4 regions of the Terrabacter sp. FW104-15G4B genome follow, and region 1 is predicted to be linked to each of the others. Evidence: riboswitches for the same ligand, from Rfam matches in the RefSeq annotation. Region 1 holds a riboswitch; each other region holds the start of a gene.

What was found. A riboswitch is a leader RNA that binds a small molecule or an ion and turns the genes downstream of it on or off. The one in region 1 is predicted to bind cyclic di-AMP.
Region 2: it holds a riboswitch for cyclic di-AMP, as region 1 does, so the genes downstream of both, AC3WRT_RS18480 (CHAP domain-containing protein) here and AC3WRT_RS20350 (C40 family peptidase) in region 1, are expected to answer to the same signal.
Region 3: it holds a riboswitch for cyclic di-AMP, as region 1 does, so the genes downstream of both, AC3WRT_RS08805 (C40 family peptidase) here and AC3WRT_RS20350 (C40 family peptidase) in region 1, are expected to answer to the same signal.
Region 4: it holds a riboswitch for cyclic di-AMP, as region 1 does, so the genes downstream of both, AC3WRT_RS08830 (C40 family peptidase) here and AC3WRT_RS20350 (C40 family peptidase) in region 1, are expected to answer to the same signal.

Annotation. Positions count from the first base shown of each region.
Region 1 covers NZ_JBYTCI010000055.1:4,425-8,521, forward strand. The annotation lists gene AC3WRT_RS20335 (SpoIIE family protein phosphatase) at 1-604, shown strand, start outside; gene AC3WRT_RS20340 (STAS domain-containing protein) at 597-1,079, shown strand; gene AC3WRT_RS20345 (DsbA family oxidoreductase) at 1,082-1,765, opposite strand; gene AC3WRT_RS20350 (C40 family peptidase) at 1,874-2,680, opposite strand; cyclic di-AMP (ydaO/yuaA leader) riboswitch at 2,683-2,858, opposite strand; gene AC3WRT_RS20355 (iron-dependent transcriptional repressor DtxR) at 3,076-3,771, opposite strand; gene AC3WRT_RS20360 (MFS transporter) at 3,801-4,097, opposite strand, start outside.
Region 2 covers NZ_JBYTCI010000035.1:50-4,146, reverse strand. The annotation lists gene AC3WRT_RS18495 (zinc-dependent alcohol dehydrogenase family protein) at 1-26, shown strand, start outside; gene AC3WRT_RS18490 (alpha/beta hydrolase) at 237-914, shown strand; gene AC3WRT_RS18485 (iron chaperone) at 1,105-1,479, shown strand; cyclic di-AMP (ydaO/yuaA leader) riboswitch at 1,748-1,936, shown strand; gene AC3WRT_RS18480 (CHAP domain-containing protein) at 1,942-2,853, shown strand; gene AC3WRT_RS18475 (alkene reductase) at 3,074-4,097, shown strand, end outside.
Region 3 covers NZ_JBYTCI010000008.1:84,513-88,609, reverse strand. The annotation lists gene AC3WRT_RS08820 (SRPBCC domain-containing protein) at 1-469, shown strand, start outside; gene AC3WRT_RS08815 (ArsR/SmtB family transcription factor) at 466-810, shown strand; gene AC3WRT_RS08810 (SRPBCC family protein) at 859-1,302, shown strand; cyclic di-AMP (ydaO/yuaA leader) riboswitch at 1,522-1,665, shown strand; gene AC3WRT_RS08805 (C40 family peptidase) at 1,717-2,232, shown strand; gene AC3WRT_RS08800 (NAD(P)-dependent alcohol dehydrogenase) at 3,088-4,056, opposite strand.
Region 4 covers NZ_JBYTCI010000008.1:88,995-93,091, forward strand. The annotation lists gene AC3WRT_RS08825 (glycosyltransferase) at 1-1,080, shown strand, start outside; gene AC3WRT_RS08830 (C40 family peptidase) at 1,090-1,497, opposite strand; gene AC3WRT_RS08835 (hypothetical protein) at 1,484-1,705, shown strand; cyclic di-AMP (ydaO/yuaA leader) riboswitch at 1,686-1,845, opposite strand; gene AC3WRT_RS08840 (FBP domain-containing protein) at 2,188-2,685, shown strand; tRNA gene AC3WRT_RS08845 (tRNA-Gly) at 2,765-2,838, shown strand; gene AC3WRT_RS08850 (acyl-CoA dehydrogenase) at 3,110-4,097, shown strand, end outside.

The DNA.
Region 1 (4,097 bases):
AACCCTGCTGCTCTACACCGACGGCCTGGTCGAGCGGCGTGGCGTGTCGCTCACCCATGGCCTCGAACGGCTCGACCGGGAGGCTCGCGCCGGCCTGGTCGACGACGCCCTCGACGCCCTCTGCGACCGGCTGCTCTCGACGTTCCTGGACGAGGACCACGTCGAGGACGACGTCGCTCTCCTGGTGATGCGGCCCGACCCGGCGGTCGACGGCGAGCTGGACGTGCAGCTGCCGGCGGAGGCCCGCAACCTCGTGCAGGTGCGCAGCGCTCTGCGGCGGTGGCTGCAGGAGTCGGGCACGCCCGATCCGGTGACCAACGACGTGCTCGTCGCCTGCGGCGAGGCCTGCGCCAACGTCGTGCAGCACGCCTACAGCGGGCAGGAGGCGCCAGGCGACCTCCTCGTCGAGGCACGCCTCCACGAGGACGTCCTCGAGCTCGTCGTCCGCGACACCGGCCGGTGGCGACCACCCGCCGACCGCGGTGGCGGGTGGGGCCTGCAGCTGATGAAGGGCCTGGTCGATGACGTCGAGGTGCAGAGCACCGCCGCTGGCACGGTGGTGCGCCTGCGCCGGCGCGTGGGCCGGGAGCGAGCTGATGGGTGAGCTGGCGACGCTCGAGACAGCCCACGCCGGCACGGTCCACGTCGCCCGCGTCACCGGCGAGCTCGACCTCTCGAACGCCCGGGAGCTCACCGACGCCCTCGCGCCCGCCGTGCCCGCTGACGTGACCCTCGTGGTCCTCGACCTGAGCGGCACGCGCTACCTCGACAGCGCCGCCATCGCCTCGCTCTTCCGCCTCGCGCAGCGCCTGCGAGACCGACGCCAGGACCTGCGGCTCGTGGTGCCCCCGGATGCGCCGATCCGCGCGGTCCTCGAGCTCACCCGGCTGACCCAGGTGATCACCGTCGACGAGGCCGTCCCCGACCTCCCGGACGTCGGGCGTGCGTATGCCGCCCTGCCGCCCGCGACCGCTCCCCTCGCCAAGCCCCGGGAGCCATCCGGCGTCGACGGGCCGGCAGCCGAGCTCGACGGCACGGCGGGCGCCCCTGCTGCGCAATGGCCCCCGGGGACGGGCTGAAGTCAGACGGTCTCCGTCGCGACGCCGCGCAGCAGGGCGAGGTAGTCCTCGACGGGCCGCGCACCGGACACGGCGGCATACCCGTTGGCGAGCACGAAGGGTGTCGACGTGACGCCCATGGCTCGAGCCTCCCGCTCGTCGGCGCGCACCTGCTCGGCGTAGGCGTCGGAGGCGAGCACGGCCGAGACGCGCCGCTCGTCGAGGCCGCACTCCGCCGAGAGCCGCTGCAGCACCTCGTGGTCGTCGATGGGCAGGCCCTCGCCGAAGTGGGCGGAGTGGAAGCGCTCCACGGCAGCCGACCGCAGGGCCGGCCCTCCCATCTCGCCGGCGAGGGCGCAGAGGCGGTGGGCGTCGAAGCTGTTGGCCCGCACCGCCCGGTCCCAGTCGAAGACGAGGTCGTCGGCCTGCGCCGTCTCGCTGGCCTTGGCGTTCATCAGCCGCCCGGTGCCCGCGTCGCCGCCGTGCCGCACCGACAGGTGCTCGCTGACGGGCACCCCTCCACCGACGGGGACGTCCGGGTAGAGCTCGAACGACCGCAGACGCAGCGTGACGTCGTGCGGGCGCTCGAAGGCACCGACCGCCGCCTCGATGCGTCGCTTGGCCACCCACGAGTAGGGGCAGACCAGGTCGCTCCAGAGGTCGAGCTCGATGAGGGTCGTGGATTCCGCGGCTGGCTGGTCGGTCATCGTCTCAGTCAACCACGCACGCAACGACGCTCGCCGACCGAGCCGGGAACGCACGATGCCCCCGCCGGATCGGCGGGGGCATCGTGAGGTGGCGTGAGAGGTGACGGCTCAGAATCGGCCGTAGCCCGACGGCGTGGTCCAGATCGAGTGGTTGCCGATCACGGTGCCGGGGCGCTGGGCGTCGATCATCCGGCCCGGGCTGACGTAGATGCCCACGTGGTAGGCCGGCGAGCCGAAGAAGACGAGGTCGCCGGGGCTCGGGCTGCTGACGCGGGTCGCGGCCGACTGCTGCGCGGACGCGGTGCGCGGGATGGAGATGCCGGCCTGGCGGTAGACGTACGAGGTGAAGCCCGAGCAGTCGAAGCCGGAGGGCGACGAGCCGCCGTAGACGTAGGGCACACCGAAGAAGGACTGGGCGATGCCCACGATGCCGCTGGCGGTGGGCGCCGGCGCGGGGTTGATCGCCGCGCGGGGCGTCGAGGTGGACCGCGACACGCGCTGGCTCGCCGTCTGGCGCTGCGAGGCCGCCTCGTCGGCGGCCTTTGCAGCCGCCTCCTCGGCGGCCTTCTTCTCGGCGCGCTGGGTCTTGACCTGGATGTCCTCGATGACGACCGGCTTGACCGTGGCCTGCGCGGACGCGGGCTTGGCGTAGCCGATGGCCGACAGGGCGTTGCCGGCCTTCAGGGCGCCTGCGGCGGGACCGACGGCGGCGGGAGCTGCGACGACGTTGCTGCTGCTCGACCCGTCGGCGGCGTTGGCCGTGCCGGCGAACGAGGCGACCAGACCACCCGAGGCCGCGACGATCGCGGCGCCCTTCACGGCGGGCTGAGCAGACTCCTTGGCGATCGTCTTGAGCTCCGACATCGCGTTGAAGCGACCGGGGGCGCGGTGGCGCCCGGGAACGTTCTGAGCCACGTTTGACCTCTCGACGCCTACGAGGTGAGCTGTCGGGTTCGGGCTGGAGGTACTGCCCGGCCTTCGCTCGGACCAGGTTCGGTCCACGGAGGGCTTCACCCCGAGGGCGTCTCTCGACGCCCGGAGAAAGTGGTTCCCCCGCTCCTGCCATGCGGTTCGTACTGAGCCTCAGGTCGATGGCAGGACTAGGCGGTCCGACCCGGGGCACTCACTCGACGGGGAGAGCAAGTGGGGCCAACCGTACCCAAAGGGATGGGCGTTGTCACCTCCGAGTTCCCGAATTGTGCAAATTCTCGGAGAGGCTCGGGCAAGTGACGGAAAAGCCCGGTCAAGGCATGGCAAGCAGTGACGAACGGCGTCATCCCGAGGTGGCGAACCACCACAGCGGCTGCGGCTCAGGCGGCCTGGCAGAAGACGTGCACCGCGACGTCGTCGGGCAGCGAGACCCCGGTGGAGGGCTCGCTCCCCTCCCGGACGGCGAGGACGCGGCCGTCCTCACGGACCACCTCGACCCGCGCGCCCGGCACGACCCCTGCGCTCGTCAGCAACGCGAGCGCCTCGGGGTCGACCTGCACCGGCTCGCCGATGCGCCGGATGGTCACGACGGCGGGCACGCCGCCGACGACCGCGCTCAGCGTGGTGAGGCCGGTGAGGAAGTCCTCGTCCTGGTGCACGCCGAGCTCCTCGAGCCCCGGGATGGGGTTGCCGTACGGCGACTCGAGGCCCTCGCCGATGAGGCCGAGGATCTTGCGCTCGACCTTCTCGGACATGACGTGCTCCCAGCGGCACGCCTCGTCGTGGGCGTACTCCCACTCGAGACCGATCACGTCGACGAGCAGCCGCTCGGCCAGCCGGTGCTTGCGCATGACGCGCGTCGCGAGCAGCCGACCGTGGTCGGACAGCTCGAGGTGGCGGTCACCGGACACGGCGACGAGCCCGTCGCGCTCCATCCGGGCCACCGTCTGCGACACCGTGGGACCCGAGTGCCCCAACCGCTCGGCGATGCGTGCGCGCAGAGGGACGATGCCCTCCTCCTCGAGCTCGAAGATGGTGCGCAGGTACATCTCGGTGGTGTCGATCAGGTCCGTCACTGTCATACCTTCTCAGAGTCGGAGGACGGTCACGGACCGCCGTCGGGCGCCGGCCTGCGGGTCGGGTCGTGGCGAGGCACCCAGACGCGCAGCCAGCCCGCCCCGGCGACGGCGCCCAGGCCCAGGAGGACCGACGCGGCGCCCAGCGAGACGACGGCGCTCAGCCCTGACAACACCAGAGGGCCCCCCGCCCTTCCCAGGTCGGCGCACAGGCGCCACCCACCGAGGAACTGGGCCCGGCCGTCCGCGGGCGAGGCGTCCGCCCCGAGCGTCATGATGAGCCCGGCCCCGAGGCCGTTGCCGACGCCGAGCACGGTCGCGGCCGC
Region 2 (4,097 bases), on a different contig from region 1:
CGATCAAGGTCCTCCTGCGCCCCTGACCCACCACTCGTCCGGCGTCGGCTGATCGCGTATGCCGTTTGACCAAACCGTTCGGGCGCCCGCTCCGAAGGGCTACCGTCACGAGCGGGCCCCCGGTTCGTGGCCTCTCGACGGTGGGAGCGGTGAACGGTGGGGCAGTGACCGGGCACACGGCATGCGTCCGACCCCCTCGGCTGACCACTCTCGGCCCCTCGACGACGGAGCACCACGTGACGGACGCCCGGCTCATCGACACGGCCGCGCCGAGGGAGCCCAGGGGCGTCGCCCTCGTGCTCCACGGTGGCGGGGCCAGACGTGAGCCGATGCGGGTGAGCCCGGCCCAGCTGTCGGTGCTGCGGATGGTGCCGATCGCGCACCGCATCGCCCGCGCCGGAAGGGGCGAGCTGGCCGTCCTGCGGCTGCTCAACTCGACGCGAGGCTGGGACGCCCACCACACCCCGGTCGACGACGTGCGCTGGGCACTCGGCCTGGTCGCCGAGCGGTTCGGCCCGGACCTGCGGGTCTGCCTCGTGGGGCACTCGCTCGGCGGACGAGCGGCCCTGCTCGCGGCCGCGGAGGAGCCGGTCTTCAGCGCCGTGGCGCTCAACCCGTGGGTCTACCCGACCGAGGGGCGCCTCGACGTGGGCGGGCGCCGGGTGCTCGTGGTCCACGGCGACGATGACCGGGTCGCGAGACCCGCGAACTCCGCCGCGGTCGCTCGGGACCTGACCAGGACCGCCGATCAGGTCGGCTACGTCACCGTCAAGGGCGGCAAGCACGCGATGGTGGGCCGGCACGCAGTCTTCGACGGCCTGGCCGCCGACTTCGCGACCGCGACGCTGCTCGGCCGCCGCCCGCACGGTGTTCTCGCGCGGGTGCTCGACGGCGAGCGGTGGGTCGACGTCTGACCGCTGCGCGCCGCCCAACACACCGACGTCGGGGAGCTCCTGCGTCGAGCCGCACCCGAAACGGCACGGTACGCACATTTCTGACGGTCTGGTCAGTGAGTGAGAACTTGTTTTGCGCGCGTCCGTTTTGCGCAATAGGGTCGGGATGACCCCTCCAACGACCGGTCCGGAACTGAAGTGAGGACCAGGATTGGCCCCGAGATTTGCGTCCGTCGATGACTACATCGCCTCCTACCCCGAGGAGACGCGAACCCAGCTCGCAGGGGTCCGACGCACGATCAGCCAGGCTGCCCCGCACGCCGGCGAGAAGATCAGCTACGGCATGGCGACGTTCACGGTCGACGGCAAGCCGCTGATCTACTACGCCGGCTGGAAGAACCACGTCGGCCTCTATCCCGTGCCGACCGGCGACGCGGACTTCGAGGAGGCGATCGCGCCCTACCGCCGCGCCAAGGACACCGTGCGCTTCCCGATCACCCGCCCCGTGCCCCTCGAGCTGGTCACCCAGATCACCCACCTGTGCCTCGAGCGGCGCGCCGCCGTGTCGGAGAAGTCCGAGAGCTGAGCCCCAGGACGTCGAGGCGCAGGCACCGAGACGGGGCCGGGCTACCCGAGGCACGAGGGCTCCGCTCGCGGTTTGGATGTGAACCGCGTCACACCCCGCACCGGTCATGCGCTCGTAAAGGCGGTCAAAACGGACGTCAAAGCCTTGTTACGGCGCGTCGCCGTTACCGTGGCGTGACTTTTGCCAGTTGGCTCGTCTACTCTTCCGGAAGCCCGGCCACCTGGTCGGGCTCTCGTGAGGTGGACCGCCTAGTCCCGTCACCGCCTGACGAGAGAGAGCAAACCTTGTGACGGGAGCGGAGGAACCACGAGTTTCTCCGGGCGTCCGGCGTAACGACTTCGGACGTCCTTGGGGTGAAGATCTCGCCCGCCGACACGACTCGTTCGTGAGGTGGGTGAGGACCGGGCACCTTTCCGCCCGAACCCGACAGCTAACTTCGTAGGCGCGGAGAGGTTCAACAGCGTGAACAACGAGACCATTCGCGGTCGCCACCGTGCGCCAGGCCGCTACAACCCACTCATCGAACTCAAGCTCATCGCCAGTGAGTCGGCTCAGCCGGCCATCAAGGCGGGAGCGGTCGTCGCAGCAACCGGTGGCCTCGTCGCCACCTTCGCCAGCTCGGCGAGCGCCGACACCCTGTCCCAGGCCCCGGCCGGAGTCGCCGCTGCTGGTGTCGGGGCGGCTCCCGCCGCCGTCGGCCCGGCGACCGCGACCCCAGCGGCTCCGGCCGCTTCGACGGCGCTGTCGAAGATCGGCTACGCTCCCGCCGCCCAGCAGGTCGCCGCGCAGCGCGTCGCCACGCCGAAGCCGCAGGTCATCAAGGACGTGCAGGTCGAGCAGGAGCGCGCCGAGGCCAAGGCCGTCGCCGCCAGCAAGGCTGTCGCCGCCAGCAAGACCCTGGCCGACCGCAAGGCTGCGGCCACCCGCGCCTCGCGCGACGTCACCCGCAAGACGCTGACGACGAGCACGTCGGCGACCAAGTCGCGCAGCAACGCGTCCGTTCCGAGCGCCTCGTCCGGCATGCGCGCCTCGTCCAACTGGGCCACCGCCGGCCAGTGCACCTGGGGCGCCCTCAACAAGTGGTACCAGTCCGAGGGCTACTACCCGGGCGGCTGGACCGGCAACGCGATGGTCTGGGCCTCGGGCGCGCGGTCCGCGGGCTACACCGTGAGCTCCACGCCGCGTACGCGCTCCATCATCGTCATGCAGCCCGGCGTCGCCGGCTCCTCCAGCGTGGGGCACGTCGCCTGGGTGACGGCCGTCAACGGCAACAAGGTGTCGATCATCGAGATGAACGCGATGGCGGGCGCCTACAACTACAACACCCGCACGGTCACCCTGAGCGGCGGCATGTCGTTCATCTACGCTCCGTGAGCCGAGCCGCTCGCTGACGCGGCTTCGAGAGGGGAGGATGCCTTCGGGCATCCCCCCCTCCGGCGTACCTGCCCGGTCCTTCCTGCGACATCGCCCACACTGCGGGCACATGGGAATGATCGGCCGCTCCTGCTCCTTGTCGCCCAGGTAGTTGAAGTCTCCACCGCCTCGGTGGCGGCCCCGACAGATCCGACAGTCCCCACACTTCAGGAGCAGGCCTGTGAGCACGGCTTTCGAGAGCATCCGTATCGGCCGCTGGGACCTCCCCCAGCGCTTCGTCATGGCACCGCTGACGCGCAACCGCGCGGGTGAGGGCCAGGCGCCGACCGAGCTCAACGCGCAGTACTACGGCCAGCGCGCGAGCGCCGGCCTGATCATCACCGAGGGCACCCAGCCGAGCGCCGTCGGCCAGGGCTACCTCGACACCCCCGGCATCCACTCCGACGAGCAGGTCACCGGCTGGCGCCTCGTCGCCGACGCGGTGCACGCGGGCGGCGGACACGTCGTCGTCCAGCTCATGCACGCCGGGCGCGTCGCGCACCCGGACAACAAGGGTGGGCTCGAGAGCGTCGCCCCGAGCGCCATCGCCGCGCCCGGCGAGATCGTGACCGCGAGCGGCCAGCAGGCGTATGCCGTCCCGCGCGCCCTCGAGACCGAGGCGATCCCCGCGCTCGTGGCGGAGTTCGTCCACGCGTCTCGCCAGGCCATCGCCGCCGGGCTCGACGGTGTCGAGATCCACGCCGCGAACGGCTACCTGCCGCACCAGTTCCTCGCCCCGTCGAGCAACCAGCGCACCGATGCCTACGGCGGCTCGCCCGAGAACCGCGCGCGCCTCACCGTCGAGATCACCAAGGCCGTGGCCGAGGCGATCGGCGCCGACCGCGTCGGCATCCGCATCTCGCCGGCGCACAACATCCAGGGCGTGTTGGAGGAGGACGAGGCCGACACCGCCGCGACGTACGAGTCGCTCGTCGAGGGCATCGCGCCGCTCGGCCTGGCCTACCTCAGCATCCTCGGCGACCCGGAGTCCGACATCGTCCGCGACGTGCGCAAGCGCTTCGGCGGCCCGGTCATCCTCAACACCGGCTTCGGCAAGGTGACCGAGCTGGCCGACGTCGAGGACATCCTCGAGCGCGACCTCGGCGACCTCGTCGCGGTCGGGCGCGAGTTCCTCGCCAACCCGGACCTCGTGCGGCGCTGGCGCGAGGGCGCTGCCCTCAACGAGCCGAACCCGAAGACGTTCT
Region 3 (4,097 bases), on a different contig from region 1:
CCCCGACGTCGAGCTGGGAAGCATCCGGCGTGAGGTCTACGTCGACGCACCGCAGGACGTCGTCTTCGAGGTGGTCAGCGACCCCCGGCACGTCGTCGAGTGGTGGGCAGATGCCGCCACCTACCAAGCAGCCCCCGGGTCGACGGGCACGATCGCCTTCGGCGACATCGACGAGGGCGGCAAGGTCGTGACCCTCACCGTGGTGGAGTCGCTGCCGCCGAGCAGGTTCTCTTTCCGCTGGACGCATGCCGCCCAGGAGGTCGCAGACGAAGGCAACTCACTTCTGGTCGCCTTCGAGCTGGCCCCCTCCGGCGAAGGCACGCTGCTGACCTTCATCGAGACCGGCTTCCGCGAAAGGGGCTGGGAGGCGGCGGTGCTCGAGGCCAACTATCGAGATCACTCGAACGGCTGGGACCACTTCCTTCCCCGGCTCGCGTCGTACGCTGCGTCGCTGCGGACCCGGCAGTGACCCTCGGAGTGCAGGAGATCGACGACGAGCTGTGGTCGATGATCGGTGACCCGACGCGACGGCGCCTGCTCGACCTGCTGCTCACCGCCGGCGGGGGCACGGCCACGTCTCTCAGTGACCAGCTACCGGTCAGCCGGCAAGCGGTGGCCAAGCACCTCGGCGTTCTGGAGCGCTCCGGTCTGGTGCATGGCGTCGCCGCCGGCCGCGAGCGTCGCTTCGAGATCAGCCGGGACCAGTTCGCGCGCGCGGTCGCCCAGCTCAGCGCGGTCGGAGCCGCTTGGGACTCCCGGCTCGCGCGCATCGCTCGGATCGCGGAGGGCATCCACCGGTCGGAGCAGTAGTGGCCGCCGAAGCCAAGTCACGCGCAGGCACGGAGAAGGGAGAGGCACGTGGTTGACATCGTGCACCGGGTGGCGATCGAGAGGTCCGCACCGGAACAGGTCTATCGAGCACTCACCACCATCGACGGCCTCGCGGGGTGGTGGACCACCGACACGACGGGCGACGCCGCTGTCGGCGGCCTCATCGAGTTCCGCTTCTCCCCCGGCGGCTTCGACATGGTGGTGCTCGAGAGCACCCCGACGAAGCAGGTGAGATGGGAGGTCGTGTCCGGGCCGGACGAGTGGGTCGGCACGACCGTGAACTGGCGACTGCGACAGGACGGCGACTGGACGGTCGTGATGTTCAGTCACGAAGGCTGGGCCGAGCCGGTCGAGTTCATGCACCACTGCAGCACCAAGTGGGCGACCTACCTCATGAGCCTGAAGTCTCTGCTCGAGACCGGCGCCGGCGCCCCGTCGCCGAACGACGTCCACGTCGCCTACCCAGACTGAGGCAGTTGGCTCCGGACGACCAAGCGGACACTGTGGACTGAACTGCCGCGGGCAGGTGGCGGGTTGACCGCATATGCCCGAACTGTGCTGTGAATTTCAGCGAATTCGCCACGGAACACTGGCGCTTCGTGTATGTGGTCTGCGACCGTCATCGGCACAGATCATCGTCCGGGGTCTTCCCCGGTCGGCCCGCCGGTACGCCGAGTCCTGTCCGCCGGCGGGGCAGCCACGCTTCAGATGGACAGGAGCGGGAGACCCATTTCTGGACCGGCAAGGACCGGCCCTCGGGGTGAAGCCGCGACTCGCGGCCGGGCAGCCTCCGCCCGAACCCGACAGCTCATCTCGAAGGCGTGGGAAGGAAATCCCATGTCCACCTCTACCCAGGCACACCCACGCCTCCGTCCACTCCGCTCGTTGGCGCTCACACCTCTGCTGGCCGTCGCGCTCGCGCTCGGAGTGGGCGCACCCACCACCGGACCCACGGCCTCGCCGCCCGGCTCGACGTCGGCCGGCAACGGTGCAGCTGCCGCCTCCAGCCAGGCGGTCACGGTCGCTGCCCAGCCGGTGTGGACCGTCCCGCTGCGCACCAGGGGTCTCAGGCTCACGGCTGCCCAGGTCGGGAAGTGGTACCGCTGGGGCTACGCCGGCCCGTACTACTTCGACTGCTCCGGCCTCGTCTACTACGTCTACCACAAGCGACTGGGGCGGAATCTGCCCCGGACGGCCAACGCCCAGCGCCTCGCCACGATCAGGATCTACAAGTCGCAGGTGCTACCTGGTGACCTGATCTTCTTCATGTCGGGCGGGCGGGCCTACCACGTCGGCGTGTACGCCGGCTACGGCAAGGTCTGGCACGCGCCGCGCCCGGGCCAGCGCGTCCAGCTCTCGAGGATCTGGACCACCCGCTGGGTCGCCGGCCGGGTGCGCTAGGCGCCTGGGGCACCTCGGAATCGACGAAGCCGCAGGCCCAATGGTCGGGCCTGCGGCTTCGAGTCGGATCTGATCTGTCTGAGAAGGGTTCGCGAAATAGAGAACACGCAGGTCACGGCGCTTCTCCCCAAGGCAGAACAAGCAGGGCGCACACGAACGTGTCGAATGTTGCACACGGCCCTTAGCGGCGATTCGGAATCCGGCGGTTCGGTTCTGACACGGCAGACCTCCGGATTGGCATTGGATCGGGGAACGGAGCTGTATGCGCGGCCGGCGCAGAAGGGAGTCGGGGCCCTTACGGCGGTCGGGCACGCGACTCGTGTCGGAATAGCGCAGGGCTAGGGCTAGGAAAAGCAGGAGGGACGCCAGGGTCACACCCAGCCCACAGCTGACGAGCGCTGGAGAACGAGACGGGGGGTGCCATCACGTAGGCGAGGTTGCCTCTCGCCTCGAGCTCATGCACGACCACGGCCTCTATGTCGCAGGGCTCGTAACGGCGGCGCAGTTTGAAATGGGGCGCGTCTGGTTCGACTCGTTGCGGACGATGAACCGCACCTCTGTGATCGCGTTTCCGGTGAACCGCACACCATGGCGGTCACGGTCACAAGCTCGGTTCCACGGGGGTCTTGCTCTTCGCGCTGCTGAGCCGCCAGCGACCCGACGCTCGTCCCGACGGCGAGCCCTCTCCTTGCTCTGGAGGCGCGTGGCGCGAGGAGAACGGCTGCGATCGTGCCATGGCCAGCGACCCACGTGCCTACCGCGCCGACACCGTCCCAGCGCGCTGCACCCTCGCCGGCTAGCCGATATGTCTCAGCGGGTGTGTCGGACCCGAAGGGGCCGCGATCACGGCCGAACCTAGGCGCCGGCGACAACGATGTTTCCCAACTTCTGTCCAGTTTCGGCGTACCTGTGGGCGTGGTCCATTTGCTCGAGCGGGAAGCATCGGTCGATGACCGGGTGCAGCAATCCGGCTTCGACCAGGCCCCGCAGGTACGCCAGGTCCTCGCTTGTCCCGCTCGATGCCGCGATCACGACCCGTTTCTTGCTCCCCAATGAAGCCCACCGGGCGCGAACGATTTGCAAGAAACCCGGATTGGCCATGAGGAGGCATCCGTTCTCGGTCAACGACTTCACCATGCGACTGGACGGAGTATTGCGGACCACGTCGAAGATGACGTCGTAGGTCTGCGGGCTTTCGGTGAAGTCCGCCTGGGAGTAGTCGATGACGCGATCAGCACCGATCGCGCGCAGCATCTCCAGCTTCGGCGCACTGTCCACCGCGGTCACGTGCGCGCCGAGGACCTTCACGAGTTGGACCGCGAATGTGCCGAAGCTTCCCCCCGCCCCGTTGACCAGGACCCTCTGTCCGCTCCGGACGTTCGCCTTCCGTAGGAACTGCCACGCCTCGCCGCCTCCATAAGGGATGGCCGCACTGTCCTCGTAGCTCAGGTTCGCAGGCATGGTGGTGAGGGCTCCGGTCCGGGGGTTCTCACGCAGGCAGATGTACTCCGCGTAGGCGCCCAATCTGATCCCCGTCGCCGCGAAGACTCGGTCCCCTTCCTTGAGCGACCTGACATCGTGCCCCACCGACTCGACGTCACCGGCAAGTTCCTGCCCGAGCACGGGTTGTCTGGGCCTTCGGATGCCGAAGGACAACCGAATCGGTACCCAAAGCCAGGGGGCAAAGTCGAACGCCCGCAGTTCGCAATCGGCCGCGGTGACCGTCGTGGCGCGAATTCGAACAAGGACCTCGTTGTCCTTCGGAACCGGCTTCGACACCTCTTTGAGCTGAAGAACATCCGGTGGTCCGTAGCCGGTGCACACTACTGCTCTCATGGGTCCTCGGACTCTTGAGGCGCCGAGTG
Region 4 (4,097 bases), on a different contig from region 1:
ACGCAGACGACCGGGATCGCCAGGGTCAGGTTCGACGTCTCGCACCTGTTCATCCGGGCCATGCGGCCTCAGTGGGGCGTGCTGTCTGCGGAGCTGCAACGCCGACCGGCAGATGTCGTTCTCCACGAGACGAGCTTCACCGGGGTCGCGCCCCTGCTCGCGCGCCCCGGCCCTCGCCCGACGGTGATCGGCTGCGGCGTCATCCCGCTGCCCCTCTCCTCGCCGCACGTGCCGCCCTTCGGAGCGGGACTGCCGTATGCCGTCGGACCGTCTGCCCTGTTTCGCAACGTCGTCGTCGGGGCCGCGATCCGTAAACTGGTGCTGGGCCGTCAGCAACGGGAGGCACAGGCAGCGCTCGCACAGTGCGTGCCGGGAGCGCGGCTGCCGGGCTACTTCATGGACGGCGTCGGAACTGCGGACCGCTTCCTGCAGCTGAGCGTTCCCTCGCTCGACTACCCACGACCCGACCTGCCACCCGAGGTCAGCTACATCGGTCCCGTCCTGCCGCGAGCCTTCGGGCCCGCTGCGCTGCCCGACTGGTGGTGCCGGCTCGACGGCACGAGGCCCGTCGTCCTCGTGACCCAGGGCACGCTCGACGTCCGGGACCTCGACCGCCTCATCGGCCCGTCACTGCGCGGGCTGCGCGACGAGGACGTCCTCGTCGTCGCCGTGACCGGAGGGCCGCCGACAAAGCAGCTGGGTCCACTTCCGGAAAACGCCTGTGCGGCAACGTTCCTGCCGTTCGACCTGCTGATGCCGCACGTCTCCGCACTGGTGACAAACGGTGGCTTCGGCGGGACGCACCACGCGCTCGCGCATGGCGTGCCGCTCGTCGTCGCGGGCGACACCGAGGAGAAGCCGGAGATCGCCGCCCGCGTGGAGTGGGCCGGCGCCGGCGTCAACCTTCGCACGGGCAGCCCGACCCCGAGCCAGGTGCGAGACGCGGTCCGGACGGTGCTCGGCCAGGGCGCCCACCGCGCTCGAGCGCAGTCCATCGGCGCCGACATCCGCCGGTCGGACGCGCTGGCCAGGATCGCGGCCGAGGTGGAGGCCTGCAGCGGCGCGCGGCAGGCCTCCTGAACCGAGCCGTCAGCGGATGCGACCCGCCTGCCACCTGCTCGTCCAGATCTTGCTGAGCATGACGCGCTGACCCGGCCGAGGCGAGTGCCAGATCTTGCCGTGGCCCGCATAGATGCCCACGTGGTAAGCGCGGCCGCGGGACATGAAGAAGACAAGGTCCCCGGGACGCACATTGGCCTTGGCCACCCGAATCGCCTTCTTGCGCTGCGCATTCGCAGTTCGCGGCAGCGACACGTGCAGCTGCTTGTCGTACACGTAGTAGACGAGACCGGAGCAGTCGAAGGACCGCGGCCCCGCACCGCCCCAGCGATACGGCTTGCCCTTCTGGGCCGCCGCGAGCCTGACGGCCTTCAGCCCCCGCGGGATGGCCACCGACGCCGGCGTGACGTAGGCGACGGGCGTCGTGGCGATGCTCACGGGCTGGGCAGTTGCTGGCGATGAGGTGAGCGGAGCGGCTGGCACCGCCGTGGACGACCCGCCCGTCACCGAGACTGCGTGGTCCGACGGTGCGGCGCCCGCCCCGATCAGCAGTGCCGCCAAGAGGGGCGTGATTGTCATTGACGACAAGGGAATTCGACGTGCAGAACTGGTGGTGGGCATGGTGCATTCCTTCCCGCGCCTGTGAGGTGAGCTGTCGGGTTCGGGCGGAAGCAGCCCGGCCGCAGATGCGGCTTCACCCCGAGGACCGGCTGGCCGGCCCGAAGGTGGGTCCCCCACTCCTGTCCGCTGTTGCGTGGCTGCCCCACCGGTGGACAGGACTCGGCGTCCGGTGGGCCGCACGGGGAGGACCCCGGGCGATTGACTCCAGCGACAATGACAGAACGGTCACGAAAGCATCATCAAACGACAGATCATGGCAAGAGTTGACAGTCTGAAACGGCCGAAAACGGACATCCCGCCCGGGGGCAGCAGCCAATTCGGGTGGACGCGGCGCCCGCCCTTGGCGCACCATGGTCGCTGCTCCACGGGAGCTCGTCAGTCGTCAGCGGGAAGGCCCGCGGGAGAGGGGGTGGCCACCATGGCCTGCTCAGCGGTCACGGTCGCACCCTGCCTCCCGCACCCCGGCTGACCGGTTCATCCGATCATGCCCCACCGACAGGACTGACCATGAAACCATTGACAGAGAATGAGATTCGCTCCTCCTTCGTCAACGCCTCGCGGCGTGAGGCGAAGCAGGCGAGCCTCCCCACCGACCTCGAGCGGCTCGGCGAACGCTGGGACCGGCTCGACTACCTCGGGTGGGTCGACCGCAGCAACCCCCAGCGCGCGTATGCCGTCGTGCCCGTCGACGACGAACCCGTCGGCTTCCTGCTGCGGGCCTCCGAGCGCACCCGCAGGGCGAGCACGATGTGCGCCTGGTGCGAGGACGTCTTCGCCACGACCGACGTCACCCTCTTCGTCGCCAAGCGCGCCGGCGCCGCCGGCCGGGAGGGCAACAGCCTGGGCACGCTGGTGCACGCCGACTTCAGCTGCTCGGCGCATGTCCGACGCCTGCCGAATGGCATGGAGGGCGGGCTCGACCCGCACGTCCTCGTCCAGCGTCGCGTCGAGGAGTTGCACACGCGCTCGTCGACCTTCGCCCGCCGGGTTCGGGACGGCTCGTAGGGCGGCGCCACCGGCGGCGCCACCGGCGAGTCGGATTTGGACGTCGGCACCCCTTCGTTGCTACGGTGGGCGACGCCTCGCAGGCGTAGTTCAGTAGCAGAACAGCCTTCTTCCAGAAGGAAGACGTACGTGCAATTCGTGCCGCCTGCTCCAGATGCGACGGGCCCGGTCATCGCGACCGGGCCCTTTCGCTGTCCCGGGCCCGAGGTCGCGTTCAAGGACGACAACCCGCAGGGGGGCGGAGTCGCGGGACACCCGGCCACCCGGCATACGCCATCGGTCGACGTGTCGCGCAACCGTGACCTATCGACCTTGCGATCGTTACCGGTCAGTAGCATCATGGAAGTGACCGGCCAGTAACCTGGCGCGCCCGCCGACGACGGCGCGGACGCACGACGAGCGACAGAACCCGGAGGGTCCCCGGATGGGCCACTACAAGAGCAACGTGCGCGACCTCGAGTTCAACCTCTTCGAGGTCTTCGGCCGGCAGGACGTCCTCGGCCAGGGCATCTATGCCGACGTCGACGTCGACGCCGCCAAGGACATCCTGCGCGAGGTGTCGCGACTCGCCGAGAACGAACTGGCCGACAGCCTGCTCGACAGCGACCGCAACCCGCCTGTCTACGACCCGGTCAACCAGACCGTGACGATGCCGGACTCCTTCAAGAGGTCGTTCAAGGCGTACGTCGACGGCGGCTGGGGCAACCTCGACGTGCCGGCCGAGCTCGGCGGCATGGTCGTGCCCGCCTCGCTGCGCTGGTCGGTCGCCGAGATGGTGTGCGGCGCCAACCCCGCCGTCCACATGTTCACCGCGAGCTACTCCTTCGCCAACCTGCTGTGGCACATGGGCACCGACGACCAGAAGAAGCTCGCCAAGCACATCGTCGACAGGGCCTGGCACACCACGATGGTGCTCACCGAGCCCGACGCCGGCTCCGACGTCGGCGCCGGCCGGACCAAGGCCGTCCAGCAGCCCGACGGCACGTGGCACATCACCGGCGTCAAGCGCTTCATCACCTCCGCCGAGTCCGACCTCGTCGACAACGTCGTGCACTTCGTCCTCGCCCGCCCCGAGGGCGCCGGCCCCGGCACCAAGGGCCTGTCCCTCTTCATCGTGCCGAAGTTCCACGTCGACCTCGAGACCGGTGAGCTGGGCGAGCGCAACGGCGCCCACGTCACGAATGTCGAGCACAAGATGGGCCTCAAGGTCAGCACCACGTGCGAGGTCACCTTCGGCGAGCAGCAGCCAGCCGTCGGCACTCTCCTCGGCGATGTGCATGACGGCATCGCGCAGATGTTCAAGGTCATCGAGAACGCGCGGATGTTCGTGGGCACCAAGGCCATTGCGACGCTGTCGACGGGCTACCTCAACGCCCTCGAGTACGCCAAGGAGCGCGTCCAGGGCGCCGACC